Regions from separate parts of the Arthrobacter sp. 2762 genome, predicted to be linked through region 3. Evidence: riboswitches for the same ligand, from Rfam matches in the RefSeq annotation. Region 3 holds a riboswitch; each other region holds the start of a gene.

Evidence for each region. Region 3 has a riboswitch for cyclic di-AMP ahead of ABIE18_RS00450 (aggregation-promoting factor C-terminal-like domain-containing protein). Riboswitches for the same ligand answer to the same signal wherever they lie in the genome.
Region 1: it holds a riboswitch for cyclic di-AMP, as region 3 does, so the genes downstream of both, ABIE18_RS15980 (M23 family metallopeptidase) here and ABIE18_RS00450 (aggregation-promoting factor C-terminal-like domain-containing protein) in region 3, are expected to answer to the same signal.
Region 2: it holds a riboswitch for cyclic di-AMP, as region 3 does, so the genes downstream of both, ABIE18_RS11780 (hypothetical protein) here and ABIE18_RS00450 (aggregation-promoting factor C-terminal-like domain-containing protein) in region 3, are expected to answer to the same signal.

The regions. Positions count from the first base shown of each region.
Region 1 is NZ_JBEPSI010000008.1:179,258-189,210, forward strand. It holds gene ABIE18_RS15955 (molybdopterin molybdotransferase MoeA) at 1-170, opposite strand, end outside; gene ABIE18_RS15960 (NTP transferase domain-containing protein) at 167-1,069, opposite strand; gene ABIE18_RS15965 (HNH endonuclease) at 1,112-1,612, opposite strand; gene ABIE18_RS15970 (NlpC/P60 family protein) at 1,842-2,594, opposite strand; gene ABIE18_RS15975 (C40 family peptidase) at 2,693-3,421, opposite strand; cyclic di-AMP (ydaO/yuaA leader) riboswitch at 3,426-3,589, opposite strand; gene ABIE18_RS15980 (M23 family metallopeptidase) at 3,735-4,565, opposite strand; cyclic di-AMP (ydaO/yuaA leader) riboswitch at 4,572-4,801, opposite strand; gene ABIE18_RS15985 (iron-dependent transcriptional repressor DtxR) at 5,004-5,699, opposite strand; gene serC (phosphoserine transaminase) at 6,004-7,134, shown strand; gene ABIE18_RS15995 (DUF3027 domain-containing protein) at 7,219-7,845, opposite strand; gene ABIE18_RS16000 (cold-shock protein) at 7,854-8,237, opposite strand; gene ABIE18_RS16005 (hypothetical protein) at 8,505-8,720, shown strand; gene ABIE18_RS16010 (helicase-associated domain-containing protein) at 8,808-9,953, shown strand, end outside.
Region 2 is NZ_JBEPSI010000005.1:268,318-278,270, reverse strand. It holds gene ABIE18_RS11805 (hypothetical protein) at 1-236, shown strand, start outside; gene ABIE18_RS11800 (alpha/beta fold hydrolase) at 279-1,097, shown strand; gene ABIE18_RS11795 (DUF6480 family protein) at 1,246-1,521, shown strand; gene ABIE18_RS11790 (ATP-dependent DNA ligase) at 1,627-2,694, opposite strand; gene ABIE18_RS11785 (hypothetical protein) at 2,742-2,975, shown strand; cyclic di-AMP (ydaO/yuaA leader) riboswitch at 3,105-3,255, shown strand; gene ABIE18_RS11780 (hypothetical protein) at 3,272-4,594, shown strand; gene ABIE18_RS11775 (AEC family transporter) at 4,825-5,745, opposite strand; gene ABIE18_RS11770 (PucR family transcriptional regulator) at 5,889-7,103, opposite strand; gene ald (alanine dehydrogenase) at 7,311-8,429, shown strand; gene ABIE18_RS11760 (hypothetical protein) at 8,531-9,460, opposite strand; gene ABIE18_RS11755 (RNA polymerase sigma factor) at 9,457-9,953, opposite strand, start outside.
Region 3 is NZ_JBEPSI010000001.1:99,341-109,293, forward strand. It holds gene ABIE18_RS00435 (winged helix-turn-helix domain-containing protein) at 1-860, opposite strand, end outside; gene ABIE18_RS00440 (response regulator transcription factor) at 1,528-2,268, shown strand; gene ABIE18_RS00445 (sensor histidine kinase) at 2,272-3,765, shown strand; cyclic di-AMP (ydaO/yuaA leader) riboswitch at 3,900-4,057, shown strand; gene ABIE18_RS00450 (aggregation-promoting factor C-terminal-like domain-containing protein) at 4,063-4,872, shown strand; gene ABIE18_RS00455 (hypothetical protein) at 5,043-5,180, shown strand; gene ABIE18_RS00460 (pyridoxal phosphate-dependent decarboxylase family protein) at 5,193-6,584, opposite strand; gene ABIE18_RS00465 (HAD-IA family hydrolase) at 6,649-7,353, opposite strand; gene ABIE18_RS00470 (VOC family protein) at 7,399-7,776, opposite strand; gene upp (uracil phosphoribosyltransferase) at 7,825-8,460, opposite strand; gene tadA (tRNA adenosine(34) deaminase TadA) at 8,483-9,019, shown strand; gene ABIE18_RS00485 (VOC family protein) at 9,042-9,422, shown strand; gene ABIE18_RS00490 (DNA glycosylase AlkZ-like family protein) at 9,444-9,953, opposite strand, start outside.

The DNA of each region.
Region 1 (9,953 bases), on a different contig from region 3:
TGCGGCATGTCCTGAATGGCCACTGCATCCGAGGCAAGTGTCCTTCCCAAGGCAGCCTTCAATGGCACTGGGCTTGGCGGGATGGGAGCAGCGACCTCAAAGGCACGTTGCCGGGCCTCATGCCATGTGTGTGCCGCGTGGTGGTGGCCCTGTCCGGGGGCCTCGGTCATTCCGACTCAGTCCCGGGCTCCAGGTATTGCTTGGCAACCTGGCGGGCCAGGTCAAGGGCAGCGCTCATGGCGGTGTCGTCCGCCGCCTGTCCGATCCCCCTGGCCATACCGGCAGCGTAACCGGCGATGAACGTAGTCAGCGGCGCCGCAGGCCGAACCACGGAGTGGGCTGCAACTCCTGCCACCGAAAGGACTTCATTGATGTCCACTTCAACGCCCTCAAGCTCAAAGGCCTGCAACAGTGTGCGGCACCAATCCTCGAGCGTCTCTTCCTGGCTCTTCATGTCCGCCTCCTGCTCGTTGTGTATGCCCAGGGCCGCAGCGTCCTCCCACGTGTCCACATCATCGGTAGACCCATCGGGGACAGTAACGGCCAGCAGGTTCAGCCTAGCAAGCAGCCGGAACACTGAAGAGTTCGTTAACCCCGAAGCTGCCGAAGCTACGGCAACTTCCCTTTCCAAAGCGGTGGTGCTGTAGACCCCCAGGAGGGGCTGTTGCCGGCCGTCGGCTGAGACGGCCATGGCACCTTCCACTTCAGGATGGGCACGCAATCCTTCCCAGAGGGGCGCAATGCCCCTGGAGGCGTGCGGCATGTCGCATGCCAGGACGAGCGTCCACGGCGCTGGTTGCCCATTCTGGTGCAAAGCCACCAGACCAGCAGCTATCGCGGCGGCAGGCCCAGCAAAGGCCGGCTCCTCCCGGGCACTAAGAACTCCATCCGGCAGGACGCCGCCGATACCAGAGGTGTCAGGACCAACCACCACCACAGCGGAAGCACCCCGTGCCGCCTGCAGGGCATGCGAAAGGAGGCTGGCGCCGTCGAACGTTAATCCGGGCTTGGGCACGCCACCGAGGCGGGTGGCCCTGCCACCCGCCAGAATCACAGCGTTGAACTCCATCCGCCCAGATTACCCGGACGGCGGGAGGGCAACAGAAATCGATCAGGCGGCGGATTCCGGCAACAGGAACGGGTCCCAGTCCGGCGCAGGTTTCTCGAGTTCTTTGATCTGCCACATGGTTCCCGTGGGCACGCCAGGTTTGAAACGAAGTTTCCAACCCATCTCGGCCAGCGTGTGGTCACTCTTGGCGTTGTTGCATTTCAAACACGCCGCAACCAGGTTTTCCCAGGAATCCGCGCCGCCCCTGGATTTGGGGTGGACGTGGTCTATGGTGTGGGCTGTTTTCCCGCAATAGGCGCAGCGATGGCCGTCGCGGCGGAGTACCCCGCGGCGGCTCACGGCAGTGATCCTGTTGTACCGGGGCCGGATGTAGCGATTGAGAAGAATCACGGATGGTCTCCCGAGAACCTCCTGTGGCCCGACGACAGGCTCGTCGCCTTCGGCCACCACGCTAGCTTTTCCAGTCAGCACAAGGACCAGCGCCCGGCGGAAGGTTACTACCGCCAGCGGTTCATATCCAGCATTCAGAACGAGTGTGCGCATGCACGTACCTCTTCACGGCCGCACCCGTCAGGGGCACGAGGGCCGGCTGCCCTCTGCTTGTACGGGCTGTGGATCGACAACACAAGGGTAAGCACTTATATGCCATATCAACGAATTTTTCCGCCGTTTCGCCTGTGGTGTTGGCGAAAGTTCATGTGCGGGACACCCCGTGGTTAAAGCAGAACACCCCGCCGGCCTGAGCCTGCGGGGTGTTCCGTGGAGTACTTGATCAGCCGTTGACGCGGATGAAAACGGGGCCGGAGCCAACGTTCACGCTGAACAGTGCCGTGGTGGATCCGTTCCATCCACCGTGGACTGCCATGCCGTTGCCGACGTAAACAGCGATGTGTGCCATTCCGCCGTAGCCACCGTTGGCATAGTAGGCGAGGTCGCCGGGCTGGGCTTCAGCTGCACTGACCGTGCGGCCGAGGGAGAGGTAGCCGGCCGGCCAATCGTGGAAGTGAATACCGACGGCGGCCAGCGAGTTGGTCACCAGCATGGTGCAGTCCTGCGTGACGCCGAGCTGTGCGTAGGCCGCTGCAGCGATAGCCGCCCCGAGGCCGCTGGATGCAGCAGGCGCCTTGGCCGCGGACGCATCAGTGTTGACCGCCAAAGTAGCGGTGCCGCCGGCAGCCGGAGCTTCCTTGGCAGGTGCCTTCTCGACGACGGGAGCCGGGGCTTCCACAGTCTTGACCACAGGGCGCTCGTAGGAGATGGCGACGCTGGAATCGGCAGCAATGGTCACCTGGGCAACCGACTGCACGTCAAGGGTGGACGCAGACGTAGATTCGCGCTGGACGTTGGTGTCCGCAGCATTTGCAGCAACGCCGCTGGTCAGGACAAGGCCCGATGCAGCTGCGATCACTGCTGCCTGACGGCCAACGCCACCGGCGTTGTCGCTGACAGCCTTGGCAATGACGGCAAGTGAGCTGGTCTTGGGGGCCTCAGCTCTATGCCGTGCAACCTTGTTTGCACTGGTCATGATTACTCTCTTTTCGTATCCGCGCACGGTGGGGTCGCACGCGGGTTATGGGCTGCCAGCACTTGGGGGGCATGCTGGCTTACCCCGAATGGGATTTTCTAGCGGAGGGTGTAGAACGAGGACGTGCCGGTGGAGGCCGCGGAGTGCAGGAGCGTGCCCTGGCTGGGGTTCAAAGCGCTGATCATCATGCCGTTACCGACGTAGATGCCCACGTGGGCTCCACCGTTCTGCACGACGAGGTCGCCAGGGGCAGGGGTGCTGGTGGGGGTCATGACCGTCCAGGCATTGACGCGGGGGATGCTGATGCCGGCCTGGGCGTAAACCCACTGGGTAAATCCGGAGCAGTCCCAGCCGTTGGGGGAAGTGCCGCCCCAAACGTAGGGGTGGCCGATGCCGGTGTAGGCAATTGCTGCAAGTCCTGAGGCTGCCGCGCTGGAAGCGGCATCCTTGGCCTTGGAGGACAGGGCAGCGAGGGTGCCGTTCGCTTGGTCTTCGGTTGCCGTGCGCTGGGAGGCCCGCTGAACCTTGGGAGCTTCCTTTGTAGCCACAACGGGGCTCTCGAAGGAAACGGTTGCGGTGGGCTCCGCGGTAACAACTGCGGTGGCGACCAACTGCTGGGTGCTGGAGGATTCCGACTTGGAAACGTCGGTGTCAGCGGCCTGGGCCGGGAGTCCAACGCTGAGAACGAGCCCCGAGGCTGCGGCCAGAACGGCGGCTTGGCGGCCTACGGTGCCTGCATTGGTTGAGACAGCCTTGGAAAGGGTGTTCAACGGGTTCGTGCGAACCAATTCGGCGCGATGGCGCGCAGGGGTAGTGCGTGATGACACGAAGGTAGCCTCTCCCAATGCCTGCGAGGTGAGCTGTCGGATTCGGATGGGAGTCATCCGGCCGCGCGGCTTCAAGGAAGCTTTTGCGACTTAACCCCAAGGTCTTCTGACTCGAAGACCAAAATTGGTTCCCCCGCCCCTGCCAGACGATTTTTGCGAACGGACCTCGAGTGGTGGCAGAGCTAGGCAATCCACTCAAGTGCATCGGCCCCCTAAAAAGCCGATGCGCTTTAGACGGTACAACAGATGTTCGTGAATGTCACATTCAGGTCACGGGGCGTGTCATGAATGCGATAGACAACCATCAACTGGCTCAGAGCCAGCCCATGGGATCTACGACTTCGCCGTTGACCTGGACCTCGAAGTGGAGGTGGCAGCCGGTAGATGCTCCTGTGGTGCCACTCAGCGCGACGGTATCGCCGCGGCTGACAGTCTGCCCCACCTTGACGTTGAAGGACGACAGGTGGTTGTACGTGGTCTCGAGGCCGTTGCCGTGATCAATCACGACGCGGTTGCCTCCGCCGTACTCATGCCACCCGGCGAATGTGACCTTGCCTGCGGCTGCGGCGTGAACGGCGGTTCCGCACTGGGCCACGAAGTCCTGGCCACGGTGGAAGTCGCCGGTGCCGCCGGTAAGGGGGCTGACACGGTAGCCAAACGGCGATGCCGTGACCAGCTTGTCCAGCGGACTTCCCAAGGTGCCAAGTGAGGAGGCGCGCTGGATGCTCCCCGCTGACTGGGCGCTCAGCAACTGCTTGAGCTTGCCGTCAGGATCAGCGGCGGTAGCGACGGCTGCGCGACTGAAATCGATTTTGGCAGAGGCTGCTGCAGAAACTTCCGGTTGGCTGCCACCGGGCACGGAGAGGGCCGCCTCGGCCTGGCCGGACTCGGACGTGGCCATGACGGGGCTTGTGGCAGGCAGGCCTACAGTCAGGGCAAGTCCGGTGGCGGCAAGCGCGACACCGGCCTTCTGCCCGACACCACTGGCTGCGGCGAAGTCGGCTACCTGGCGCAACGGGCTCTTACGGCGGCGCACCTGACGCGGGGTGTCGCGTGGCCGGATCTCCATTGCGGCGCGGGCTGGCCGCAGCTCAGCAGCGGGGCCGGACGCGCGGCGGCGGCCCCTGACGTTCTGCGATGTCAAACTCTGTTCCTCTCTGGAAAGCCTGCGAAGTTAGCTGTCGGATTCGGGTCAGAGAGTTCAAAGACCCGGTCCGCACGAAGCGCAAACGGCACACAGGTATCCCCGGAAGGACTTGCGTTAGTAGGCACTTCTGCTGCGGACTTCACCCCAAGGCTGCTTCTTTAGGCAGCCGCTTGTGGTTCCCCCGCCTCTGCCAGTAGTTGATGACACACCTGATCTGCTGGCAGAGCTCGGCTCCAGATCAGGTAACGCTTTGGTATCGGCGCTAGTAGATAACTATAGGTGATTAAAGCCCGCAGTAATAAATTCGTTATCTTTCCAGACGACCGTGTTGTGGGTGGCCCCATATCATCAGTCGCCGAAATCCGCAGGTCACACGCGCGGCAACCAGCTCAAAGTGAGATCCGACACTCCCCGCGGTCGGAGGGAAAGTCAGAGTCAGCTGACGGCGACGAAGACGTGCGCAGCTACCTCGGGAGGCAGCTCCAGTGCTCCTTCAATGCCGGGAACGCGGACAGAGATGTACTCCCCCACCCGTTCCAAGGAGACAGTTGCGCCAGGACGAATTCCGCCTTCGTCGAGCTGGGTGAGGAGCTCGGGCTCAACCTGGATGGGCTCAGCAAGGCGGCTGACCACTACGCGCGAATCGGCAGCATACCCGTCCATCGCATGCAGCAGGTTGACGTCCAGCCGGGCAAGGGGCTGGTTGGCGAGGCCGCCAAGCGCTTCCAAACCCGGGATGGGGTTGCCATACGGTGACTCGGTGGGGTGTTCCAACAACTCATAGAGCCGCCGTTCCACCCGTTCGCTCATGACATGCTCCCAGCGACATGCTTCGTCATGAACGTACGCCCAGTCCAGACCAATGACGTCCGCCAGGAGTCTTTCGGCAAGACGGTGCTTCCGCATGACTTCGGTGGCCCGCTTGCGCCCGACTTCGGTCAGTTCCAGGTGGCGGTCGTTGGACACAATCACCAGGCCGTCGCGTTCCATGCGTCCAATGGTCTGGGAAACCGTGGGACCCGAGTGCCGCAGACGCTCCGCAATGCGTGCGCGAAGAGCCACGATGTTCTCTTCTTCAAGCTCCAAAATGGTCCGAAGATACATCTCAGTGGTATCGATCAGATCCGTCATCCAGCTCAGCTCTCCTCGAACGCATTTCTTGCGTAATCTCCACCGTACCGCGTCCCAGCCAAGGTGGACGGTGTGCAACCGACACCTCAGGAACGTCAACCCCAGCCTAGCTTATTTGGAATTACTCTGGATAATTTTTCCCTGGGCCGCAATGCCTGTGGTGGTCCGTCATTCCACGTGGCGGACTATGACAACCGCAGATTCCTGACGGTGGGTCCGGTCAGGCAGAATGAGGGAGTCGAAGGGGCAGCCGATGCCACCTGCCCACCTCCCCCTCTCTAACCGATACCCATTGGAGCCATACGTGAGCGACAACAGCATCACTATTCCCGCCGACCTGCTGCCCAAGGACGGACGCTTCGGCGCGGGACCGTCCAAGGTCCGCCCGGAACAGGTCCAGGCCCTGTCTGCCGCATCGACCACCATTCTCGGCACGTCCCACCGTCAGGCGCCGGTCAAGAACCTGGTGGGTTCGGTCCGCGAAGGGCTCAGCCAGTTCTTCCGTGCACCTGAGGGCTACGAAGTTGTCCTCGGCGTCGGCGGTTCCACTGCTTTCTGGGATGTAGCGGCTTTTGGCCTGGTTGAGAAAAAGGCCCAGCACCTTTCCTTCGGTGAGTTCGGTTCCAAGTTTGCCGCGGCCACCGACAAAGCCCCGTTCCTGGATGCATCCTCCATCATCAAGTCCGAGCCCGGCACGCGGCCGGTCTCCCAAGCGGAGGCTGGCGTTGACGTCTATGCCTGGCCGCAGAACGAGACCTCAACTGGTGTTGCAGCCCCCGTGAAGCGCGTCGAGGGCGCCGACGCCGGTTCGCTCGTCTTGGTGGACGCCACTTCAGCCGCCGGCGGGCTGGACGTGGACGTCGCCGAATCGGATGTCTACTACTTCGCCCCGCAGAAGAACTTCGCCTCTGACGGCGGCCTGTGGCTGGGCCTGTTCTCCCCCGCGGCCCTGGAGCGCGCCGCTCGGATCAAGGCCAGCGACCGCTGGATCCCGGACTTCCTGGATCTCCAGACCGCAATCGACAACTCCAAACTGAACCAGACGTACAACACACCTTCACTGTCCACGCTGGTGACCTTGGACGCGCAGGTGCAGTGGCTCAACAGCAATGGTGGACTGGACTTCGCCAGCAAGCGCACAGCAGACTCTGCCAGCCGCATCTACTCCTGGGCCGAGGCTTCCGAGTACGCCACACCGTTCGTCGCCAAGGCTGAGGACCGCTCCAACGTCATCGCCACCATCGACTTCGATGACTCCATTGATGCAGCGGCAATCGCCAAGATCCTGCGTGCCAACGGCGTCGTGGACACCGAGCCGTACCGCAAGCTTGGGCGGAACCAGCTGCGCATTGCCACTTTCGTCGCTATCGAACCGGACGACGTCTCAGCCCTGCTCGCCAGCATCGACTACGTCGTGGGCGAACTCAAGAAATAAAACTGAAGAAGTAACTGTCGCGGAATTCCGCGCAAGGGCAGGAAACGGCGTCGTCAGGGTTCTTCCCGGGCGGCGCCGCTGCCGTTAATCGCCCAGGCGGGCTGCGTCGTCGTCCTCTTCGTCGGCTTCATCGGATGCCTCGGCGGCGTCGTCTTCATCAGCCTGTACGGATTCCTCGGACACTTCCTCAACCGTCTCCTCCACCAAGGGTGTCTCGTCTTCCGGGCGGACACGCTTGGCCCACGGGACCCATTCCGGGGCCAGGATGGAATCCTCAGAGGGCAAGAGGCCAAGCTCGCTGACTGTGACGATCTTTGACCGGGAATTGCGCGTGATCACGGCATACCATTGCCACCCGCCGTATCCCGCAAGCTTCGACTCGAACAAGTGCGTGACCACGCGGTCGCCCTCGGACTTTGCGCCTACGTAGGTACCCACCTCGCCCGGGTTCGCGATAGTCTCCACCGCTTCCCGCGCGACATCGACGGCGGCGGCCAGGAACGCATCCGGCTTGCCAGTGCGCCACACGGGGATGCCGGCCCGCGGCTTCGCTGCGACCGGCTTCCGCGCAGGGGTGTCGCTGTTTTCAGGGGCTTGCCCGTTGACAGGATTCTCCCCGGTGACAGGAACTGGGGCGGCGGCAGTGACGGCCTCAGGGCTGGCCTGCGCGTCCCTTCCGGCCTGAGTATCCTGTGCGGATTCCGAAGTCATGGCAGTTCCTAGGCTTCTAGCTCGTCGGCAACCTTGCGCAGCGCCATACCGATGGCCTTGGCCTTGTTGCCTTCCGGGTACTTACCGGACGACAAAGTACCGGACAAGTTATCCAGCACGGTCACGAGGTCCTGCACCAAAGGCGCCAGGTCCTTGGCGTTCATGCGCTTGGCCTTGGCGATGGAGGGCGTCTTGTCCAGGACCCGAAGGCCCAACGCCTGGGCACCGCGACGGCCATCGGCCACGCCAAATTCCACACGCGTACCGGCTTTGAGCTCGGTTACGCCTGCGGGCAGCGATGTCTTGGGCAGGAATACCTCCTGGCCGTCCTCAGCCGCGAGGAATCCGAAGCCTTTTTCCTTGTCATACCACTTGACCTTGCCGGTGGGCACGTAATCAACCTTCTTCGTTCTTGCTTTGGAGACACGTCGCGCCGCCACCGCATCCGCAGGGATGTGCGGGATCGAGGGAGACAGCACGGTCCGTGTTGGTCTGTTGCTTCAAGGTTATCCTGCCGGACCACCTATTCATGCTTTGCCGCCGCTTTGCGGCGCCGTTGCTTCACGCTTGCGGCGCCTTGACTGCGAACAGGCCGGGATGGAGGCCGCCCAGGAGCCCACAAGCCTGCTTCGTATGGCCCTGCTGCTAGCGTTAGGCGCATGACTTCCCCGGGTTACCGCCGCCCCCTCATGATCGTTGCCGCCATGATCGCCATCCTCTCCTTGGCTGCAGTAGGCGCGGTCATGGCTATCGCCTTCAACGGTGGAGTGGCGCCGGTGTGGATCACGTCCGCCGCCCTGTACGGACTGCCGGTTGCCTTCATGCTTGCCGTGGTCCTGGTGTTGGATGCCGTCCGTCAACGGCGCCGGCAATAGCGAATCAGGCGCCGTCAACAGCAAATCAACCGGGGCGGCTTTGCCTTGGCCACGCACGAGTGGCCCGGTGGCGGTAACGTTGGATTGATGTCCCTAATTCGCGCGCTCAGCAAGGAACTGGAAGCGCGCAGCGACAATTCGCTGCGGGCCTTGTTTGCCGCGCGACCTGACCTGATTTCTCCCATGGCCCCGGACTTCGCTGCCTTGGCAGCCCGGGCAAGTGCGCGAGTCAGCGTGCAACGGGCGTTGGAGCGCCTGACGAAGCCTGAAATGCAGGTTCTGGAAACACTCCATCTGTGCACGAATGCCGATACTGGCCACAGCGTTTCCGCTGCCGGGCTCAAGAAGGTCATCGCCGGTTCCACGCTGTCTGCGCTGGAACCGATTCTCGCTAAACTTCAGGAGTTGGCCCTGATCCACCGGGCCGATCCGCCGGCGGCATCAAATTCACAACCGAATTCGCGGCAACGGTTCTACCTTCCAGTTGGAAGCCTGAAGGACGTGATCGGCATCTATCCGGCCGGCCTGGGCCGAAGCTACACGGAGCTGGTCAGGTTGCAGCCGGCTTTCGCCCAACGCGTGGTTCAGCTCGTAGCCGAGCTCCATCACTGCGGCCTGGACATCCACCCGGCCAGCACGCCCATGGACGCCGCCTTGTCCCTGCAGCGCTGGACGTCAAGTCCAGAGAACGTGCGCGCTATTCTGGCCACGGCGCCCGAAAGGACCGTCGGCTTGCTGGACAAGTTCGGCAGTTGGGCCATGGGCGCGGTCCCCCAAGCTCAACGGCGGGCCTCCGTGACCCACGAAAGCGCCGACGTCGGGCCTGTCGACTGGCTGCTGGCCCGCGGCCTGCTGGTTCCCTTGGATGCCGGCCACGTCGAGTTGCCGCACAGTGTCGGCATCGCCCTGCGCGGTGGTGCGATCGTTGACGACTTCACCCTCAGCCCTCCGGTTCCGGAACTGGGCCACACGAGTGCCGCCCTCCGGCGCAACGCCGCGATGGGGGCGATCGCCGAGACACTACGGCTCACGAGCGAGGTGCTGTTTGCAGTCCGTGAGCAGCCATTGGCAACCCTCCGGAGCGGCGGCGTAGGCGTGCGTGAGCTGCGGCGCCTTGCAGAATCCATCCGGTGCGGCGTCCACGAAACTGCCCTCCTGCTGGAGTTCTGCGCGCTGGCCGGCCTTGTGCGGCTGGACGTTGACAGTTCCACGTGGATCCAGCCGCCATCACTG
Region 2 (9,953 bases), on a different contig from region 3:
GGTGGCATATCGTGGCCGGGGTGGCCGCAATGGCCCTTGCCGCACCCTTGGGATCGGCCATGGGTTTGAACTTCGTAGCCACCTTCATGTTCGCGTGCGTCGTGTTCGTCGCGGTGGCCATGTGGACAGAATCCAAGATCGCCCGACGCCGGGACGCAGCCGATGCTGCCGCCGCCCCTGACGCTTCGCGCGTGGCCGGCGACCCCGCCGAATCGGACGACGCCGCCCGGGACTAGCTTCCCCAGTTCAGGCACAATTGAGAACCGGAGGTTAGGGAGCTGACGACGCTACTATCTGCCGACGTCGAGGCCTGCGGGCTGACCGGCCGGATTCTTTGGACGGATGGAACGGCACCGCCGCGGCCGGGCAGCCATGCCAACCCCGAGCCTGCCGAATCCGGGGATCAGAGGGAGCCCGCTTACATCCTCATCCACGGTATTGGCGTTTCGCACCGCTACCTCGCCAGGCTTCATGCCGTCCTGGCCGCGAGCGCCCCCACCTATTCACTGGACCTTCCGGGTTTTGCCGGGACGCCAAAACCCGGCCGGCAACTTTCCGTGGAGGAGTATGGCGCGTTCATTGCCGAGGCACTTAAGGCATGCGGCATTGATTCGTACATCCTGGTGGGGCATTCGATGGGCGTGCAATTCGCCATCGAAGCGGCGCTCCACGAGCCTGAGCGCGCGATGCACCTGGTCCTCATGGGCCCTGTGGTGGACTCCCGGCACAAGAATGTGGCGCGGCAGTCGCTGGCCCTGTTCCTGGATGGTCTCCTCCGCGAAAGCCCATCGTCCAACTGGATTGTGCTCACTGACTACCTGCAATGTGGGCCGCGCTGGTATCTCACGGAGCTGCCCGTGATGATGAAGTACCCGACCGAGAAGCAGTTGGCCAAAGTCCGGACTCCCGTGCTGGTGCTCCGAGGGAGCCGTGATCATGTGGCCGGGCCGGTATGGGCGCTTCGCCTCTCGCGGGCAATCCCGCAAGGGCGGCTGGTGGAAATTCCGGGCGTGGGCCACGTTGCACAGCACATGCGCCCCAAAGCCGTGGCGGACGCTATCAGGAGCTTTGTCGCGGCGACGTCCCGGCAGAGTTAAGCATCCCGCCAGAGTTAAGCGTCCCGACAGAGTCAGGCGCCAACGCACGACGGCGGATCCCGGCGTGGGTGCCCCTTGTTGGGTTTACGATCTGGAGACTAGGCTGGCCGGGCAAGCACAATAGTAAGTTTGCTTAGGAAGGGCGACCATGACCAGCTATGACCCTGAGGACGATCCCCGGACCTTCGGCGCCTCTGGCGCAGCCGAGCGGGACGACACGGCCGGCGACACCGCTGGCGACCCGGACGATATCCACACAGATCCGGACATGCGCCAGGACGAAGACGACGATCCTGCAGCGTCCGCCAACCCCGATCCCCTGGACGGCAACGTCACGGGACTCGAACCCGGGGGCGGCGTACCCCCAGGCGAAACCCCACCGGCGGAGGGCAGCATGAGCAGCGACCAGGGGCACGAAGAGTAGCTCGTCGCCAAGCCGCTGTTACGTTGTTGGGCAACAACGTAACAGCGGTCCAACAACGTAACAGCGGCTCAACAACGTAGAACCACACGTGAGGAGCAACCAAGGCTACGGCAGCTTCAGGATCTCCCCGAGGTCGTAATCAGCCGGCTCCTCCAGTTGCGAGTAGGTGCAGCTCCCCGGAGTCCGGTCCGGCCGCCACCGACGAAACTGGGTGGTGTGCCGGAACCGGTCGCCTTCCATGTAGTCATAGGCAACCTCGATGACGAGCTCCGGCCGGAGGGGAACAAAGGAGAAATCCTTGCCGGCGCTCCACCTGCTCTGCGCGCCCGGCATTCGGGAACCGCTAACTGCCGCATCTCCTTGATCGGCCCACTGGCCCCAAGGATGTTCGCTGAATTCCGTCTGGTACGGCTCAAGTTCGGCCACCAGGCTTTCGCGCTTGGCCATGGGAAATGAAGCCACCACCCCCACGTGCTGCAGCTGACCGGCGTCGTTATACAGCCCAAGTAGCATCGACCCGACAACCTTTCCCGTTTTGTGCCAGCGGAATCCAGCCACCACGCAGTCCGCGGTCCGTTCATGCTTGGTCTTGAACATGACCCGCTTATTCGGCTGGTACGTCCCCCCGAGCGGTTTGGAAAGTACGCCGTCGAGCCCGGCACCTTCCAGCTGCACGAACCACTCCTGTGCTTGATCGAGTTCCGTCACCGCCGGCGTTACGTAGACGGGCGCCTCAGCCTTGGCCAGCGCCTTCTCCAAGGCGGCTCGACGCTCGGAAAACGGCTTGTCCATGAGGTTCTCGTCTCCCAGCGCGAGGATGTCGAATCCGATGAAGGAGGACGGGGTGCTCTCGGCAAGCATCCGCACACGGCTATCGGCAGGATGGATGCGCTGCTGAAGGCCCTCGAAGTCGAGCCTGTTGTCAGCTATGAGGACGATCTCGCCGTCGATCACGCATTTGTCCGGAAGATTCTTCTGGAGTGCTTCCACCAGTTCAGGGAAATACCGTGTCATGGGACGTTCGTTGCGGCTGCCCAGGATGATCTCATCCCCGTCTTTGAAAACGATGGTCCTGAACCCGTCCCACTTGGGCTCAAAGTGGCCCACATCAGGGATTGAAGGAACGGACTTGGCAAGCATGGGCGAAATGGGCGGCATCACTGGGAGGTCCATACGACTATGTTCTACCTGCCGCATGCGGCGGAAGCTAGTCTTGGGCCATGGATATCTTGGCCGTTCTGGTGGCGGTACTGGCAGCACCTGCCCTCATTGCTGCCCTTTGGTTCTGGGTCTCCCGCCAGAACAGCAAGGGGAAAGTCCGGCGCGGCGCCACGGGTGGGATGCTGGGTGTGGCGGACGAAATTTTTCGACCCGAGACCCATTACGCACACCAAGTCCAAAGGATCCAGCACGAGCTGCCAGCCCCGGCTCCGGCCCCGGAGCCTAAGTCCTAACGGACCTTCGCGCTGGAAGGCGTCCCGCCCGTTACATTAATGTGACTTTACTATGGCGCTCATGTACGGTCTAAGAGCGACCCGTATCTCCGCTGGGCCGCTTCCGGGTTGACGCCGAGCTCTGCCGCAAACCGGGATCCGCCAGACTCGCGGCAGAGACGGGGGACCCAGAGTTCCCGGGCCTGATTTTTCTTAGGCCCTTGGGGTGAAGCCGCCATGTGCGGCCGGACGGCCTCGTCCGAACCCGACAGCTAACCTCGCAGGCGTTGAGAGGCAACCACCATGAACCCCCACCCATGGATCAGCCGCGCCGCGCCCAAATTGCGCGCGAGCGTACCCAGCCAACCGGACGCCGTCGGGCCCAACCCAGCGGATCCTCCAACAGCACGCCAGAAGCGGAAGCAGGTTTAACAGGCACGACGCCGGAAACCACCACCGCTCCTGCTCCCGCCCCTGCGGCACCCACCACGCGCGCAGCCGCTCGCGCGGCAGAGCGTGAACGGGCAGCCCAGGCAGTTATTTCTGCTGAGACAGCTCCCGCCGAAACTGCTCCAGCAAAAACAGAACCGGCGGACTCTGCTCCGGCGGATTCTGCTGCGGTATATTCTGCTCCCCTGGAGCCGGCAACTGCTGCGATTCCAACTGTTCCGGGGCGCGAACCGGTCGCTCCCGAACCGGCTACGAATCCAGAGCCCGCTACCGCTGCTATGCCGATCGTTCAGGCACCCACGCCCGCCGCGCACGAACCGGAACCCGCCACTGCTGCGATCCCGATCGTTCAGGCGAAGAGCCATGCCCAGCTCGCAGCGGCCGCGACCGCCGCCGCTGGTCTCGCAAGCCGGAAAGCCCTTCGCGCCCAAGAATCCGAGAGCGGCACAGCCGATAAGGCGGCTGCCGAAACCTCAGCGAGCGGCGCCACTACCTTCGGAGCTTCATCCTTGGGTGGGTCGTCACTGGGTGGGTCGTCCTTCAGCCACGAACCACACTCCGTCCTCACCAAGGCCGCCTCGGTCAAAACAATGAGCCAGCGCATGGCAGTTGTCGCTGGAGCATTGGGCTTGGTATTGACCGTTGGCACCATGAGCCAGGCCTTCGAGCTTCCCTTCTTCGGGAAGGAAACACCGACCCAGGAAGCCAGTGACGCAAAGACAGGTGGCGACAGCAGGCAGTCAACTTCGGCCGCTCCTGCGCCCAGCTCGTCCTACTCCACTGCCTCTGCTTCGTCGGCCACCAGCGAGGCCGGACGGCCGGCAACTGTTGCAACGCAGTCGTCAGAAGAGGCACCCGCTCAGGGATCGGCGTCGTCCATTCCTACTCCGCAGGTTTCACTCGCGGATCCTGTTTGGGTCCCTTCAGCAGTCCCGTCGGCTGTTGTTCCTGTGCCGGGCGTGACAACTCCTGTACCGACCCAGCCTGCCCCGAGCCCGGTTCCGTCGGACACGGTTACCACCCCACCTGCCACGACGACGCCGACGCCCACCGTCACTCCGGCGCCTAGTCCAACACAGACTCCGGCGCCAAAGCCAAAGCCGACCGGGAGCCCCAGCACCACGCCGTCCAATGGTTCAGCACTGGACCTGGACGGCATACTCGACGGCGCGACAGGGATCTTGAAGTGAGCACGCAACTTCCCAGGACCAGCAAGCACGTCGGATGGCACGGCCGGTACTGCAGCAGCAGCCGCCCTGCCACCTTCCGTCATCGGATGGGCCGCTGGAGCTGCCAGCGGTTGCGTCGAGCCTAAGGAATCACGGCAACAAGAAATCACTGCAACGAGATGAGGCAGGCACCTACCCGGGTGCCTGCCTCTTTTGTTCCGTGTGTCGCTTGTTCCTGGTATCGATCGGTTCTACCCAAGCAGCCACGCCACCATAACCAACGCCCCGACGCAAAGCACGGTTGTGCAGAGGATGACGTCCCTGGCCATTGTCATTCCGCGTCCGTAGGGAGAAGCGAAAAGGAAGACATTCTGGGCGGTCGGAAGTGCGGCCATGATGACGCTGGCCAAGAGGTGTTGACCCTCCAACCCGAACACAAAGCGCCCCAGCACCCAGACCACCGCGGGCATGCCCGCCACCTTCAAAGTGGTTGCCACCACGGTCTCCACGCGGCCATCGCCCTTTTGAAGAGGGGCCTTGCCTGCCAGCGACATGCCAAAAGCCAGCAGAACCATGGGGACGGCCGCGCCGGCCAGCATATCAATGGGTTTCTGGACGAGCTCCGGCGCATCCCACGCCGTCAGAGCCATCACCGCCCCCAGCCCCGAGGCGATAATCATGGGATTGGAGAAGGGCTGCAACAGCATCCGTTTCCACGAGATTTTTGTGCCACCTGCGACGCCCAGGACGCTGAGGTAGAAGGGCGCCATGATCAGGAGTTGAACCAGCAGGACTGGAGCAACGTGCTGCGCCGTGCCCACTGCATACAACGAGACAGGAATGCCAATGTTGTTTGCGTTGGCATAACTGCTGGCCATGGCACCAACCGCCGTTTCCGCGACTGGCCGCCGGAAGAACACGAAGCTCAGCAAGCAATAGAGAAGGCCTATGACGGCTGCTGACAGGAGCGCAAGAGGGGCGTCGACCCCAAGTGCTGCGCGGATATCGCTTTCACCTACCACCGTGAACAGCAGCGCAGGATTGGTGATGTAGAAGGCCGTCCGAGTCAGCGCGCTTTGGACATCAGGGGCCAGCACTTTGTAGCGGGTGGCGAAATAACCCACCGCGATGACCGAAGCGACGATGAGGATTCCCGAGACAACGCCGCCCACCTTGCTCCTAAGAATTGTTGAGAAACCGCTTTCTCAGCGTAGGGGACGCCTGAGTGACTGTCCACTTCAGCGCTGCCGTTCCGCAACCTGCGTTCCACAACACGCATTCCATGGCACCAGGCGAGTCAGCGGCACGGCACGCGCTAGATCCGGGGCCGCGAGGCCCACCGCTGGGCCTTCAGTGCAGCATGCAGCTCAAGCCGGATCCCACCGCTCAACGGATCAGCTCCGATGAGTTGGCGGATCCGGGCGAGTCGGTTGTAGATGCTGCTTCTGTGCAGGTGAAGTTTCGCCGCCACATCCTGCACTGAGCTGTCGTTGTCATAGAGCAGTTCCAGCACGGGCAGGAGTTCGCCGTTCTTATCCTGGTCCTCCAAAGTCCTGAAATGAACGGAGCCCGTATCATCCCAGCCGCCCGGCGCCTGAAGACGATCGAAGAGTTGATAAACGCCCACCGCCCGGCTATCTACCAACTCGCCGAGGGGTGGATCCACGGCTGCAGCCTGTGCTGCCACTTTCGATTGCCTGTAGGCGCCCGCCAATTGCCGTATGACCTGGAACGGCTCGCTAATGCCCAGGATCACCCGCTCCACCGTGCGGCCCGCTCGCTTGGCGAGCTCCAATTGATAGTGCACCAGAACTTGGGCGTGGTCCGCCCGGCCACCGGATTCCCGGAACAGGACAACGGAATGCGTCTCCGTACCGGCGCTGAATAACGCGGCGTTGACACCAATGGTGGACTGCAGCGCTGCTGTTCGGTGGGTTAACGTTGCGGCAATGGGGTCGACGTCGGTTCCGCCTCCGTCGGCGTCCAGGATGGTCACCAGTTGCCACGGACCGCGGCCCTGGATCTCCTTCCAACCGGCCACCGCTGCCACGGCGTTGGACTCGCCGCCACAGGCGGCCAGGAACTCCTGCTCCCGTCTCCTTCGGAACTCTGATTCGGCTGTGTTGGAATCGAGCAACAAACCAGCCAACAGGTCCAGTTCGTCACGCACGCCGGGCAATTCGGCGAGTATCGCCGTCGCGGTTTGCTCCTCAAGATCCTGCTGCACCCACAAGTAGCCCACCCGGAATCCGCGCACCAGCAGCGGGACGCAAACGCGGCCGAGCATTCCTAGTTCGTCGTTCGCCGGAACAACAACTGGGCGCACTGCCGTCGAGATTCCGTGGGAGAGCTGCCAAGCACTGACATCGCTCGGCACGCGTTTGCTCAGGAGGAAGTTCACCCGGACGCGGTCGGCGTGGGATTGGTTGGAACTGTAGGCGAGGAGGACGCCGTCGAGGTCTTCCAGGGACAGCCCCCTGCCAAGCTTGAGCGCCACGCGTTCAACGATCTCCTCGACGTCCTGCTGCATCCAGAAAGCGTACCAACATCAGGCGACACCTGACGCCCCGACGCTCGACAAATGTCGAGCTCGCTTGAAGAAGATCCTTGAATTTACGGGGTTTTCGCTTCCGCAGGCCTGGAGGATCATGTCGCCTGCCTCACAGCCGGATTTATTCTGGAATCACAGCCCGCAGCAAATATCCGGCCGAAAAGCCGCTAACGATGGAGCCAGCAAATGATCATCGGCGTCCCCAAAGAAATCAAGAACAACGAGTTCCGCGTAGCCATCACGGCCGCCGGTGTCCACGAGTTCCGCACTCACGGACACACCGTTCTGGTTGAGCGGGGTGCGGGCCTGGGTTCTGGCATCACGGACGAGGAATACTCGATCGCAGGCGCCGAAATCGTTGCCGACGCCGATGACGTCTGGGGCCGTGCCGACATGGTCATGAAGGTCAAGGAACCCATCAAAGCCGAGTACCACCGCTTCCGCAAGGGCCTCATCCTCTTCACCTACCTGCACCTGGCAGCCGAGCCCGAACTCACCGCCGAGCTCATCAACTCCGGCGTCACGGCCATCGCCTACGAAACGGTCCAGGAAGGACGCACGCTCCCGCTGCTCGCCCCGATGTCCGAAGTTGCAGGACGCCTGTCCGTTGTGGTCGGCGCTTCCTCGCTGATGGCTCCGGCTGGCGGCAAGGGCATCCTCCTTGGCGGTGTACCGGGTGTCCGTCCCGCCAAAGTCGTTGTCCTTGGTGCCGGTGTTGCCGGAACCAACGCCGCCGCCATGGCACTGGGCCTTGGTGCTGATGTCACCATCATGGACATCAACATCAACCGCCTGCGGGAACTCGACGCCCTCTACCAGGGCCGCTTGAAGACCGTGGCGTCCAACGCCTACGAGATCGAGAAGTCAGTTGTCGACGCAGATCTCGTGATCGGCTCCGTCCTGATCCCCGGTGCCAAGGCGCCCAAGCTCGTCACCAACGAACTTGTGTCCCGGATGAAGCCAGGCTCTGTCCTGGTGGACATCGCCGTGGACCAGGGCGGCTGCTTCGAGGACACGCACCCCACCACCCATCAGGAACCGACGTACAAGGTCCACAACTCGATCTTCTACTGCGTTGCCAACATGCCTGGCGCTGTTCCGAACACGTCCACGTACGCACTGACCAACGTCACCCTGCGCTACGCCGTGGCATTGGCCAACCTGGGCGTCAAGGCCGCATTCGACCGCGACCCTGCCCTGGCCGCAGGCCTGAATATCGCTGCAGGCCACGTGGCACACCACTCGGTTTCGGAGGCGCACAACCTGCCCCTCGTCGCCGACTGGCACAGCTTGGTTACCGCGTAGGCTTTGCCCTTGCGGCGGTGACAAGTCGCTGGCCCGCTGTTCCGTTGCTGCCCAGCAACGGAACAGCGGGCTTTGCACGTGCTGGGCGTCAAGCCCGTGCTCTAGCCGTTGCCGGGGGCGGCCGGTTCCTCAGGGACAACGTGAGTGGGAACCGGCACGGGCATATCCGATTGCCGAAGGGTGGGCGGGGTTACGTTGGGCGCCTCGATGCCCGGCGGCGTGATGGGTGCCGCGGGAGTCGGGATGCTGATATTGCCAGGCTGACCATTCCCGGGGATCCTGGGTGTTTCGGGCGTTCCCCCATTGGGAGCCTTCGGCGAATTGGAATGTCCTGACGCGCCATTGGTGCCTCCTTGAAGCTCCTGGCCTGGGTTGGCGCCATTTCCCGTGGTGGCACTGCCGGCCGGGTTGCGGCCGGACGGGTATGGGGTCGCCGGAGTCACAGTGCGGCCGCGCTCCTGCTCGGAAGGGGAACCAGGATTCTGCCGCGATCCATTGCCTGATCCCGGCGTGAGCTGCGAAACTACTGAACCGATTGTGGAGCCCAGATGTTGGAAAGCGCCCGGGATGCCACCCTCGGAGGCAGCCGCGGCCGTAGCACCGCCTGCCAATGACACTGCCACAGCGAGCCCGGCGATCGCAGTGCGGCGCTTACGACGACGGCGGGCCGCGAGTTCGTCAGTAGAGGTTGAGCCTGCAGGGGTTGAGTCAGCCGGGGTTGGGTCAGCGGCCGCGTCAGTGGATCCTTGGACCGACGTGAGTACCGCCGTCGGTGCACCTGCCATGGCGGAGGCGACCCCCGCCGTCGTGCTTCTGCTGCCGGCAGCCCGGTCACTGATCATCAACGCACGGACGGCCGCAGAGGGCGGCGGAGCGGTGCTGGCGAGGGAGCGCAGTTCAAGAAGTTCGGCACGGATGTGGCGGGCGTCGTCGAGTCCGGAATCGGCCAACAGGCGGTCAACGGCCTGCTCGCCTGTATAACCGTCAGTGCGACTGCTCCGCCGTCCGGCCGGGGTGATGCTTTCACTCATGGTGTGCCATTCCTTCGTAGTGCACTTTTCCTCAGTGCACTCAATGCCCTGCGCTGCAGTTGTTTTATTGCCCCTTGGGATTTGCCCATGATGGCCGCCGTTTCTTCTACGGAGAGGTCAGCCACCACCCTCAATGCCAGGACCTCGCGATAATCCGTGGCGAGGTCCTCCAGAAGTTCCGTGACACCCAGACTGCCGCGGCCAAAGGCCTGGTCCTCTGCCGAGGGCACCCGCCGCGCGTCCAACTCAGCCTCGTACGGAGCTGAATCCGGGGTCCGTTCACGCTTGCGATAATGGTCCACCATGCGCGCGTGGGCGATCGAGAACAGCAGGGTCCTGGCGCCCTGAAGGCCACCCTGCAGGTCCGGCAACTTCGGATACAGCGCAAGGAAGACGTCCTGCGTCACGGCTTCGGGATCGTCCACACCGCGGGCGCGGAGGTAGCCGAAAACCGGCCCGGAGAACTGGTTGTAGGCATCGGTGAAGAGCAGAG
Region 3 (9,953 bases):
GAGTATTCCGGAGCGGCCCAGACGATGACCTCAGGGTGCTCGTAGAAGCGGTAGCCCTGGCCACGTACGGTGCGCACGGTGTTGGCAAGGCGACCCAGCTTGGAGCGGAGGCGGCGGATGTGGACGTCGATGGTGCGCTCGTTCGGTACTTCTTCGGCGTTGCGCCACAGGCCCTCAAGCAATTCGTCGCGGCCCACGGTGCGGGTGCCGTTCTCGACGAGGTAGTTGAGGAGCTCGAACTCCTTGAACGTCAGGTTCAGGGACTCGCCATCGAGGTGGACTTCGCGGCGGGCGAGGTCGATCAGCACGCCGGAGGGGCGGGCTTCCTGCTGCGGTGCCGGGCGTGCAGCCTCGGTGCGCTGGCGGGCGGCGACTGTGGGGTCACCGAAAGTTGAACGTACGACGTCGAGTGCGGACCCGGGTGCCCCGGCCGGTGCGACGGCGACTGCAGCGTAGCTCTCAGCCCCGGTGACCAGGGACTGGGCGTAGGCCCGGATTTCCTGGGCAAGCTTGGCAATGGAGGTGCCGGCCGCTGCTGCTGTCTCTTCGTCAATGCCCATGTAGAGCACGAAACCGCGGGCCACGTTGTCGTTGGCGACGGGGCGGAGGCGGTCAGACTGCGCAATGACGGGAGTAGGCGCCGTCATGGGTGCTGGCTCGTTGGTGGGAACTGCCCGCAACTGGCCGTAGGAGTTGGGGTTGTAGCCCTGGGGCACGTAGCCGGGAGCCTGCTGGCCGTTGCCCTGAGTGGCGGGGGCGTACCCGGGGCGGTTGCCGAAGCCGGGGCGGAGCCCTGCGTTTGAAGCGGCCTTGTTGGCGTTTCGGACGGAGATATGGACGTAACCGGATGCAACTGACATGGAGTGATTACCTCAAAAGTGAATAGCCGTCATCGCGGCTTCGAATGCTGGTTGTCCCCGCAATGAGTTTGGGGAAGGGCGCCCAACGCTGGGCTAGGGGGCGAATGCCTGAAACTTCTTTGGGGTGGAAAGTTAGGCTTGCATTCGACAACAGCGGGTCTCGTCGCCAGCGGGTGTGCTGGACCAGATTGCTGCGGCTGCAGGTGCTGTTGAGTTCTTGTTCACATTGGAAGTGTGCAACGTAACAATGGCAACACGCAAGTAACAAACCGCCAAACCGTCCACATTTTGAGACAAGAGGGTCTATTGTGCTGCAGATCACAATTCTTTCACCATGGAAAATGAACGTCATTTCATTCGGTCGCGATGAGAAATATTCGGCTTATGGTGAATTTTCTTCGGCAGATAGTGCATGATGCCCTTCCTGATTCCCATCAGGCGCAAAAGGACGGAATCTCAAGATCTGAAACACTTGCTGTCCAATCGCAAGCCCCTCCAAGCTCGAATTTTTCCCTCGAAATCTGCTACACGCTGTAGAACCGACCAGTATGGACGCCACACTCCTGCGACACCTGCCACCGAACTCCCACGTGGCTAGTGTTGTCCTCACAGCGTCCTCACAGGACCGGCAAAGCTTCGGCAAACCAGCAGAATGGAGAGTTGTCACATGGCATCCCCGCACTCCATGACGAACAACCTTCCCCAGCTTTCCCATCCGGACGGATCCCCTATCCGCGCTTTGGTGGTGGACGACGAACCCAGCCTCTCCGAGCTCATGAGCATGGGCCTTCGCATGGCAGGCTGGTCCGTCGCGGTAGCAGCCGACGGACCAGAAGCCGTGAAGCTTGCCAAGGACTTCCGCCCTGACGTGCTGGTGCTGGACGTGATGCTTCCAGGATTCGACGGCGTCGAGGTCCTCAACCGGATCCGTACCTTCGCTCCGGAAGTGCCCGCGCTGTTCCTCACGGCCAAAGACGCTGTCCAGGACCGCATCGTAGGCCTTGCTGCCGGCGGGGACGACTACGTCACCAAGCCCTTCAGCATGGAGGAGGTCCTCCTGCGCCTGCACAGGCTTGTCCAACGTTCGGGCGTTGCGGCCATGGATACGGCGGAACTGGTGGTCGGCGATCTCGCCCTGAACGTGGACACCCGGGAAGTTTCGCGCGCCGGCGAGAACATCCAGCTCACGGCAACGCAGTTTGAGCTGCTTCGTTACCTCATGGAGAACCCCAAGCGCGTGGTCAGCAAGGCACAGATCCTGGACCGCGTCTGGGACTATGACTTCGGCGGGCAGGCCAACATCGTGGAACTGTACATTTCCTACCTGCGCAAGAAAATCGAAGCCAACCACCCGCCAATGATCCACACCATCCGTGGCGCCGGCTACGTCATCAAGCCTGCGGACTGAATCTTGTCCACCCCTTCAGGAGTAACCCGCAAGACCCAGCGGAACTGGCTCAATCCCTCCACCTGGCATCTGCGCACGCGGTTGGTCCTGGTGGCGATGGCGTTGCTGGTTGCCATTTGCGGCGCAGTTGGAGTGGTTAGCTACGCCTCCATGGACATGTACTTCAACAAACAACTCGACAAGCAGTTGGAGCAGGCGTCAAGCCGCGCGAATGACTTCGGCAGGCCGCCGTCGAACTTTCCCTCAAGTGGTCGGCCGGATCCGCTGGAGGCCCGCGGCCAAGGCGCCGGGACCCTCAACGCGAGGATCGATGGTTCCACCGTCATTAACTCGGGACTGTTAAATGCAAACGGCCGTCGCGTCGCACTCTCGGCGGAAGACAAGCAGGTCCTGCTCTCACTCCCCCGCGACAACCGGCCTGTGGACCGTTCATTGTCCAACGGCGACTACCGGCTGGTGGCTGTTGAGACCACCTACGGCGACGTCATTGTGACGGGCTTGCCGTTGGCTGATAAGCAAAACGCGGAGGCCTCGCTGGTATGGACCATGGTGTTTGTTTCCCTTGGCGGACTGGTGCTGATCGGCCTCGCCGGCACTGTCATCATTCGCAGGACCATGCGGCCGCTGGAGCAACTCTCGGAGGTTGCAACCAAAGTATCGCGCCTTCCCCTCGACGCCGGTGAGGTGGCACTCGCGGTGCGCGTACCGCCGTCGGCCTCCCATCCTGGAACAGAAGTGGGCAGCGTTGGCCACGCTTTGAACCAAATGCTGAACAACGTTTCCAGGGCCCTGGAAGCCCGTCAGGAGAGCGAAACCAAGGTCCGGCAGTTCGTTGCCGATGCCTCCCACGAACTTCGGACGCCGCTGACCGCCATCCGCGGATACACCGAGCTGCTTCGTATGACGGAGAACTTCACGGATGACGGCAGGAAGTCGCTGGCACGGGTCCAGAGCCAGTCGGAACGCATGACCACGCTTGTGGAGGACCTGTTGCTGTTGGCGCGCCTGGACGAAGGCCAGCCGTTGAAGGTCACGGATGTGGACCTGACGCAGCTGGTGATTGAGACCGTCAGCGACGAAAAGGTGATGGCACCGGACCACATCTGGAAGCTCCAACTCCCTGACGAGCCCATTACGGTGCGCGGGGACGCAACCCAGCTGCATCAGGTGTTGGCCAATCTGCTGTCCAACGCCCGCAAGCACACCGATCCAGGTACCACGGTGGTCACAGGCGTCACGCTTTCCGCGGACGGTTGCGCGGTGGTTACGGTCACTGACAACGGACCTGGTATTCCTCCTGGGTTCCAAGGCCGTATTTTCTCGCGTTTCGCCCGGGCTGACGCGGCGAGATCAGGCTCGGAAGGAACCTCCGGATTGGGCTTGTCAATCGTCGAATCCATCGTCGAGGCGCATGGCGGAAGTGTGGAAGTAACGTCCCAGCCGGGACGCACGGAATTCGCTCTTCGCTTCCCCACAGCTTCGAAAGAACGCATATAACGAATCAGGCAACATGACGCGCCGTGAACGTGATCTCTGTTACCCAAATGTGACTTAAGCCGAAACCTCCTGTACCTTCGAAAGGGTGGGTCGCCCCTAACTGGCCCACACCCGGGATGCGCCGAGCTCTGCCACTTCCCGGAGTTCCGTTCTCATTCGAGGCAGAGACGGGGGACCCAGAGTCTCCGGGCACAGTACTTTCCTTGCCCTTGGGGTGAAGCCGCAGCTACGCGCGCGGCCGGATGACCTCATCCGAACCCGACAGCTAACTCCGCAGGCGCTGAGAGGTAATCACACATGTCTGAATTCAACGATCAGACGCGCCCTTCCGCGCGTCACCGTGACGAACACAATGCTCCCCTGACGAAGTCGCAAGCCGTTCTGAAGAACGCTGCACGCCGTGGCAAAACCGGGCAACGAATGTCCGTTGTTGCAGGAGTCGTTGCCGCAGCATTGGGCGTCGCATCGCTCGGCCAGGCCGCAAACGCCGCATTCAATCTCCCCGAAACGAGCCAGGCGTCCGAGACGCAGGCTACCGCCCAGATCAGCAACAAATCAGCGGAAATCTCTGCTTCTTTGGATGCCGCTGCCAAGAAGGGCGCAGCCGACAGGGCTGCCGCAGACCAAGCTGCCGCCGCACAAGCAGCTGCCGAGAAGGCTGCGGCCGAGAAAGCCGCCGCCGACCAGGCAGCTGCCGCACAGGCCGCCGAGAAGGCTGCCGCTGATGCAGCCGCCAAGCAGGCTGCCGATGCCGCCGCCGCTGCAGCCGCGGCCGCTGCCGCGGCTCCCAAGGCCGTGGACGATCCCGCTGCTGCCAAGGCATACGCCGCCAGCATCCTCGCCAACTACGGCTGGGGTCCGGGTGAAATGACTGCCCTGAACACCCTGTGGGAGAAGGAATCCAACTGGCGGACCACGGCGACTAACGCGTCCAGTGGTGCCTACGGAATCGTGCAGTCCCTGCCGGCTTCCAAGATGGCAACTGCCGGCGCTGACTGGGAGACCAACTACCAAACCCAGATCAAGTGGGGCCTGAACTACATCAAGGAACGCTACGGCTCCCCCTCGGCAGCCCTCGCCTTCCACCTGGCCAACAACTGGTACTAAGCCAACTCAATAGGCAGGTTTGAGCCCACCCCAGCGGGCTCAAACCTGCAGGGCCTGATTGCCGCCCCGTTTTCCGCCGTCGCAGCAGTGATTACTGCAGCTGACGGCGGGAACCGGGGCGGTTTTCGCCTTTAACGTGCTGTCCCACGTTTCACGGTCACAGGCCGCCGATGGTTTTCTCGGCCGAGGCCACCGCCCGGGCAGCCTGGCAGGAAAACAGGCAAGCCATTAGCGCAGGCCTGGCTTGGAGCGCTGAGCAGTTGGCCGGGCTGATGGCATACCTGGAAAAGGCACGCTCGGCTTTGTAACCAAGACGGCCTCTATGCTTCCGGTTCGGCCTCTGCCGCGCCTCTAACGGCTGCGATGGAGGCAGCGACGTCACCTGCGTCCGTGGACCAGTTGCTCACCGAAATCCGGAGGATGTCACGTCCTCGCCATGAGGAACCCGACATCCACACGATCCCTTCGGCCATGAGCCGCTGGGTGACGCGGCGTGTGCGGTCATCGCTGCCGAAGGCGACCGATACCTGCGTGAAAACGACGTCGTTCAGGATCTCGACGCCCGGGATTGCGGCGAGTCCCTCCGCCAACGCGCGGGCGTTTGCTGCAAGCCTGTCCACCATGGCAATGACTCCGGACCGGCCCAACTGTCGGAGGGCAGCCCACACCGGGATGCCCCGGGCTCGTCGGGACAGTTCCGGAACTTTGTCGAACGGATCGCCCAGTCCGGTCTCCGTTGCAATGAGGTAGCTCGTATGGATGCTGAAGGCACGTCTCAGAGCTTCCGGCCGGGACACGATGGCCAAGCCACAGTCGTACGGGACGTTCAATGTTTTGTGGGCATCGGTGGCCCACGAATCGGCCGCCTCTACGCCGGCCAGCCGCCCGCGCAGGTTTGGGCTGACCGCCGCCCACAACCCAAATGCGCCATCCACATGCACCCAGGCCTCGCGGTCATGGGCTACTGCGATGGCTTCGGACATCGGATCGAACGCTCCGGAATGCAGGTTGCCGGCCTGCAGGCACACGAGGGAAGGTCCGGGTTGTTCATCCATGGCATCCGCGAGGGCGTCCGGCAGGATCCTGCCTTGATCGTCCGTGTCCACAGGAACGCATGCTCCCAGCCCCAGATACCGCAGTGCGAGGTCCACGGCGGCGTGCCGTTCGCGGCCGGCAAACGTTGTGATGAGAGGCGCCCCGGTCAGGCCAAGGTCCGCCAGGTCCCATCCTGCCTCGTCCATCAGGTATTGGCGCCCGGCGGCCAGGCCCGCGAAGTTGGCCGTTGTAGCGCCAGTGGTGAACCCGACGTCGGACCCTCGCGGAAGATCCAGTAACTCGAGGAGCCAGGCAGCTGCGGATTCTTCGATGGCGGCGGCAGCGGGAGTCGCAAACCTGAGCCCGGCGTTTTGGTCCCATGCCGAGACAAGCCAATCTGCGGCCATGGCAGCGGGCAACGTTCCGCCCATGACCCAGCCATAGAAGCGTCCGGACTGGATTGCCATCAACCCGGGCTCAGCCAATGCGGCGAGCTCATCTACTACGTCAGCCGCATCCGTTGCTTCATCGGGAAGGCTCGAAAGAAGGCTCGAGGCGACCTGGTCGGCGTCGGACCTGGGCCGGACAGAACGGCTTGGCACCGATGCAAGCCAATCCGTCGCGTGCGCCATGGCCCGCTCCAGTGCAGCACCGTACGCCCCCGGCAACGCAGACATGCGCACAGCCTACTCCCGCTTCACCGGTTGGAACAGCGGAGGCGAACAGCGGAGGCGAACAGTGCTAGAGCGTGAGAGTGATGAGGTGACCGCCGTCGTCGTCTTTCACGGCTGTGACCGTCACGGCAGAGTAGTCCGGGATACGCCACATGCCCGGCTCAAGCTCCCCACCGGCGTCGCCGACCACCACGGTTCGCATCCCGGCAGCTCGGGCGGCTGCGATACCTGCGGGTGCGTCCTCAAAAACCACGACGTCGGCCGGTTTCGCGCCCAGCAACGCTGCGGCTTTGAGATACCCCTCCGGGTGCGGCTTGCCCCGCGTAACACCTTCGGCGGTGACGGTAGTGGATGGCATGGAAAGTCCGGCAGCCTTCATCCGGATGTCGGCCAGGATGCGGTCCGCGGATGTGACGAGCGCGATGGCGTCGTCCGGCAAGGCAGCGAGCAGCGCTTCGGCGCCGGGGAGGGCAATCACGCCGTCGGTTCGCGTGCGTTCCATCTCGCCAAGCTCGGCAGTCAAAGCTTCAAAATCGGCGTCGACCGGAGCATAACGGCGCACAGTATCGCCCGCTTGCACCCCGTGGGACGTCCGCAGGATCTCGTTGTAATCGAGGCCGTATCGTTCGGCGAACTCCAGCCACACCTGCTCGACGATCGCCGTGGAGTCAACCAGTGTTCCGTCCATGTCGAACAGGACAGCACGAACCGTCAGGGTAGGCGCGGGCCCGATGTGCGCGGCAGGCGTAGTTGGCTCGGCAGGATGGCTCATGGCTCCATCCTGCCGCACCATGCAGGGGTTGCGGCGAACTGTGACTTAGCCGTTGGGCCGGTGCGGAATGTACTGCACAGCCCACTTATTGCCGTCCGGGTCCGAAAAATGGACGAAGTGTCCCCAGTCCTGGACATCGATATCGCTGACGTCGACGCCATTGGCCTTGAGCTGTTCGTGGGCCTTGTTGATATCGCTCACCACTATTTGAAGAGATGGCGCGGTTCCGGGAGGGGCATCGCTGAGGCCCTCACCGATCGCGATGGAACAAGCCGAACCCGGCGGAGTCAACTGCACAAAGCGGATGCCGTCCATGGGACGCTCATCGAAATCGGCGTTGAAACCAACTTTGTTGACGTAAAAGTCCTTCGCGCGATCCACGTCGGACACAGGGACAAACACCAGTTCAAGTTTCCAGTCCATGCGCCACAGGCTAACGGGGCGCGCCGGAAAGCGGTAGAGGCGTGAGGATTAGCCGGCCACGCCGTAGAGGCGGTCACCGGCGTCGCCCAAGCCCGGAACGATGTACGACTTCTCGTTGAGCTTCTCGTCAATCGAAGCGAGGACTACCTTCACGTTGGCGTCCTGCAATTCCTCCTCCAACTTGGCGAGGCCTTCCGGAGCTGCCAGCAGGCAGATGCAGGTAACGTCCGAGGCGCCGCGCTTGAACAGGAACTTGATGGCTTCGCGCAGGGTGCCGCCGGTGGCAAGCATGGGGTCCAGCACGAAGATCTGACGTCCGGTGAGGTTCTCGGGGAGGCGCTCCGCGTAGGTGATGATGTCCAGTGTTTCTTCGTCGCGGGCCATGCCCAGGAAGCCGACCTCGGCGGTGGGGACCAACTTGGTCATGCCCTCAAGCATGCCCAGGCCAGCGCGCAGGATGGGAACCACCAACGGCGTCGGCTTGGTGAAGGCCGTGCCAATGGTCTTGGTGACAGGGGTCTCGATCTCGACTGGCTGCGTCTTAACCTCACGGGTGGCCTCATAGGCCAAGAGAGTGACGAGTTCTTCAGTGAGCTGCCGGAAGACCGGTGAAGGGGTGTTCTTGTCCCGCAGAACGGTGAGCTTGTGAGCGACCAGCGGGTGGTCCACGACGAGTGTGCGCATCGTCCAAAACTATCATTGAGACATGAGCGCCACCGAGCCGTATCACGCTGAACACATGGCCTGGATGGGCCTCGCCCTGGACGAGGCCCGGTTGGCCATGGAAACGGACGACGTGCCGATCGGCGCGGTTGTTCTAGGGCCCGACGGCGGCGTGCTGGGTTCTGGACGCAACGAACGGGAAGCGCACGGGGACCCAACCGCCCACGCAGAGATCGTCGCTATCCGCGAAGCCGCGGCTGCCCTGCAACGCCACGCCCTCGAATTGGGCGAAGGCGGCGATGGATGGCGCCTCGAGGACTGCACCTTGGTGGTAACCCTCGAACCGTGTGCCATGTGCGCCGGGGCAATCGTCCTGGCTCGGATTCCCCGCGTCGTGTTTGGCGCGTGGGATGAGAAAGCCGGGGCGGCAGGTTCCGTGTTCGATATCCTCCGCGAGCGCCGGCTCAACCACTGGGTGGAGGTCTACGCAGGCGTGCGTGAGGAAGAATGCGCAACGCTCCTCCGGGACTTCTTCGCTACACACCGGGTACCGGCAGCGGAGCACCGCTCACCCGCCTGAGCTCTATGTTAAGGAGCCAATCATGACAATCGCTTTCAACCACACCATCATCTACGCCAAGGACAAGCACGCGTCCGCTGCGTTTCTGGCCCGCATCCTTGGGCTTCCCGCACCCCAGCCCATGTGGTCCTTCGTCACTGTTTCCTTGGAGAACGGCGTCACCCTGGATTTCCTCGAGGCCACAGGAACCATCGAGCCCCAGCACTACGCCTTCCTGGTCAGCGAGGAGGAGTTCGATGCGATATTCCTGCGGATCACCGCCGAACACATCCCCTATTGGGCCGACCCCGCACGCTCCCGCGCGCAACAGATCAACCACAACGACGGCGGCCGCGGGATCTACTTCTGCGACCCGGACGGGCACTTCCTTGAAGCAATCACCCGGCCGTATGGTTCGGGCTGAATGCCTTTCGGGCTGAGTGCGTTACAGACCAGCGGCCTCGTTGAGGGCGTCGATCCGTAGCTGCCGGGACGCCGGTGAGTCCAGGCTGAACGACCTGAAGTCGCCGAGTTCGTCGCGGATCCATGCTTCAATTTCGGCGATCCGCTTGCTGACTGCGGCAGTGGGCTTGGCGAAGGTCCAGGCCGCGATGCGTTCTTTGCCGGGATCGTACTGCCACAGGCCGATGATCCTGCCCCGGTCCAGAATCGGGTGATCCGGGAGGTCGGCCTGAAGCGCAAGGGTGGTGTCCAGGACCTTCTTTCCTTTGTCTTCCTCAGCGAACATGTCGGCCGAATTCCGCCTGTGGAGGACCAGTGAATCCGTGCCGGCAAGCAACTGGATCTGCTCGTCGCCGGGTTCTTGGAAGTCGGACAAGCGCTCGACGTCGTTCGGCAGCATCCACAGCACGTCACCGTTTGCGGTGGGCACTTCTACTGCCCCGACGCCGGCGAGCGCCGCTTTGGTCTGGGCTACGGTGAACGCGGTGAACCA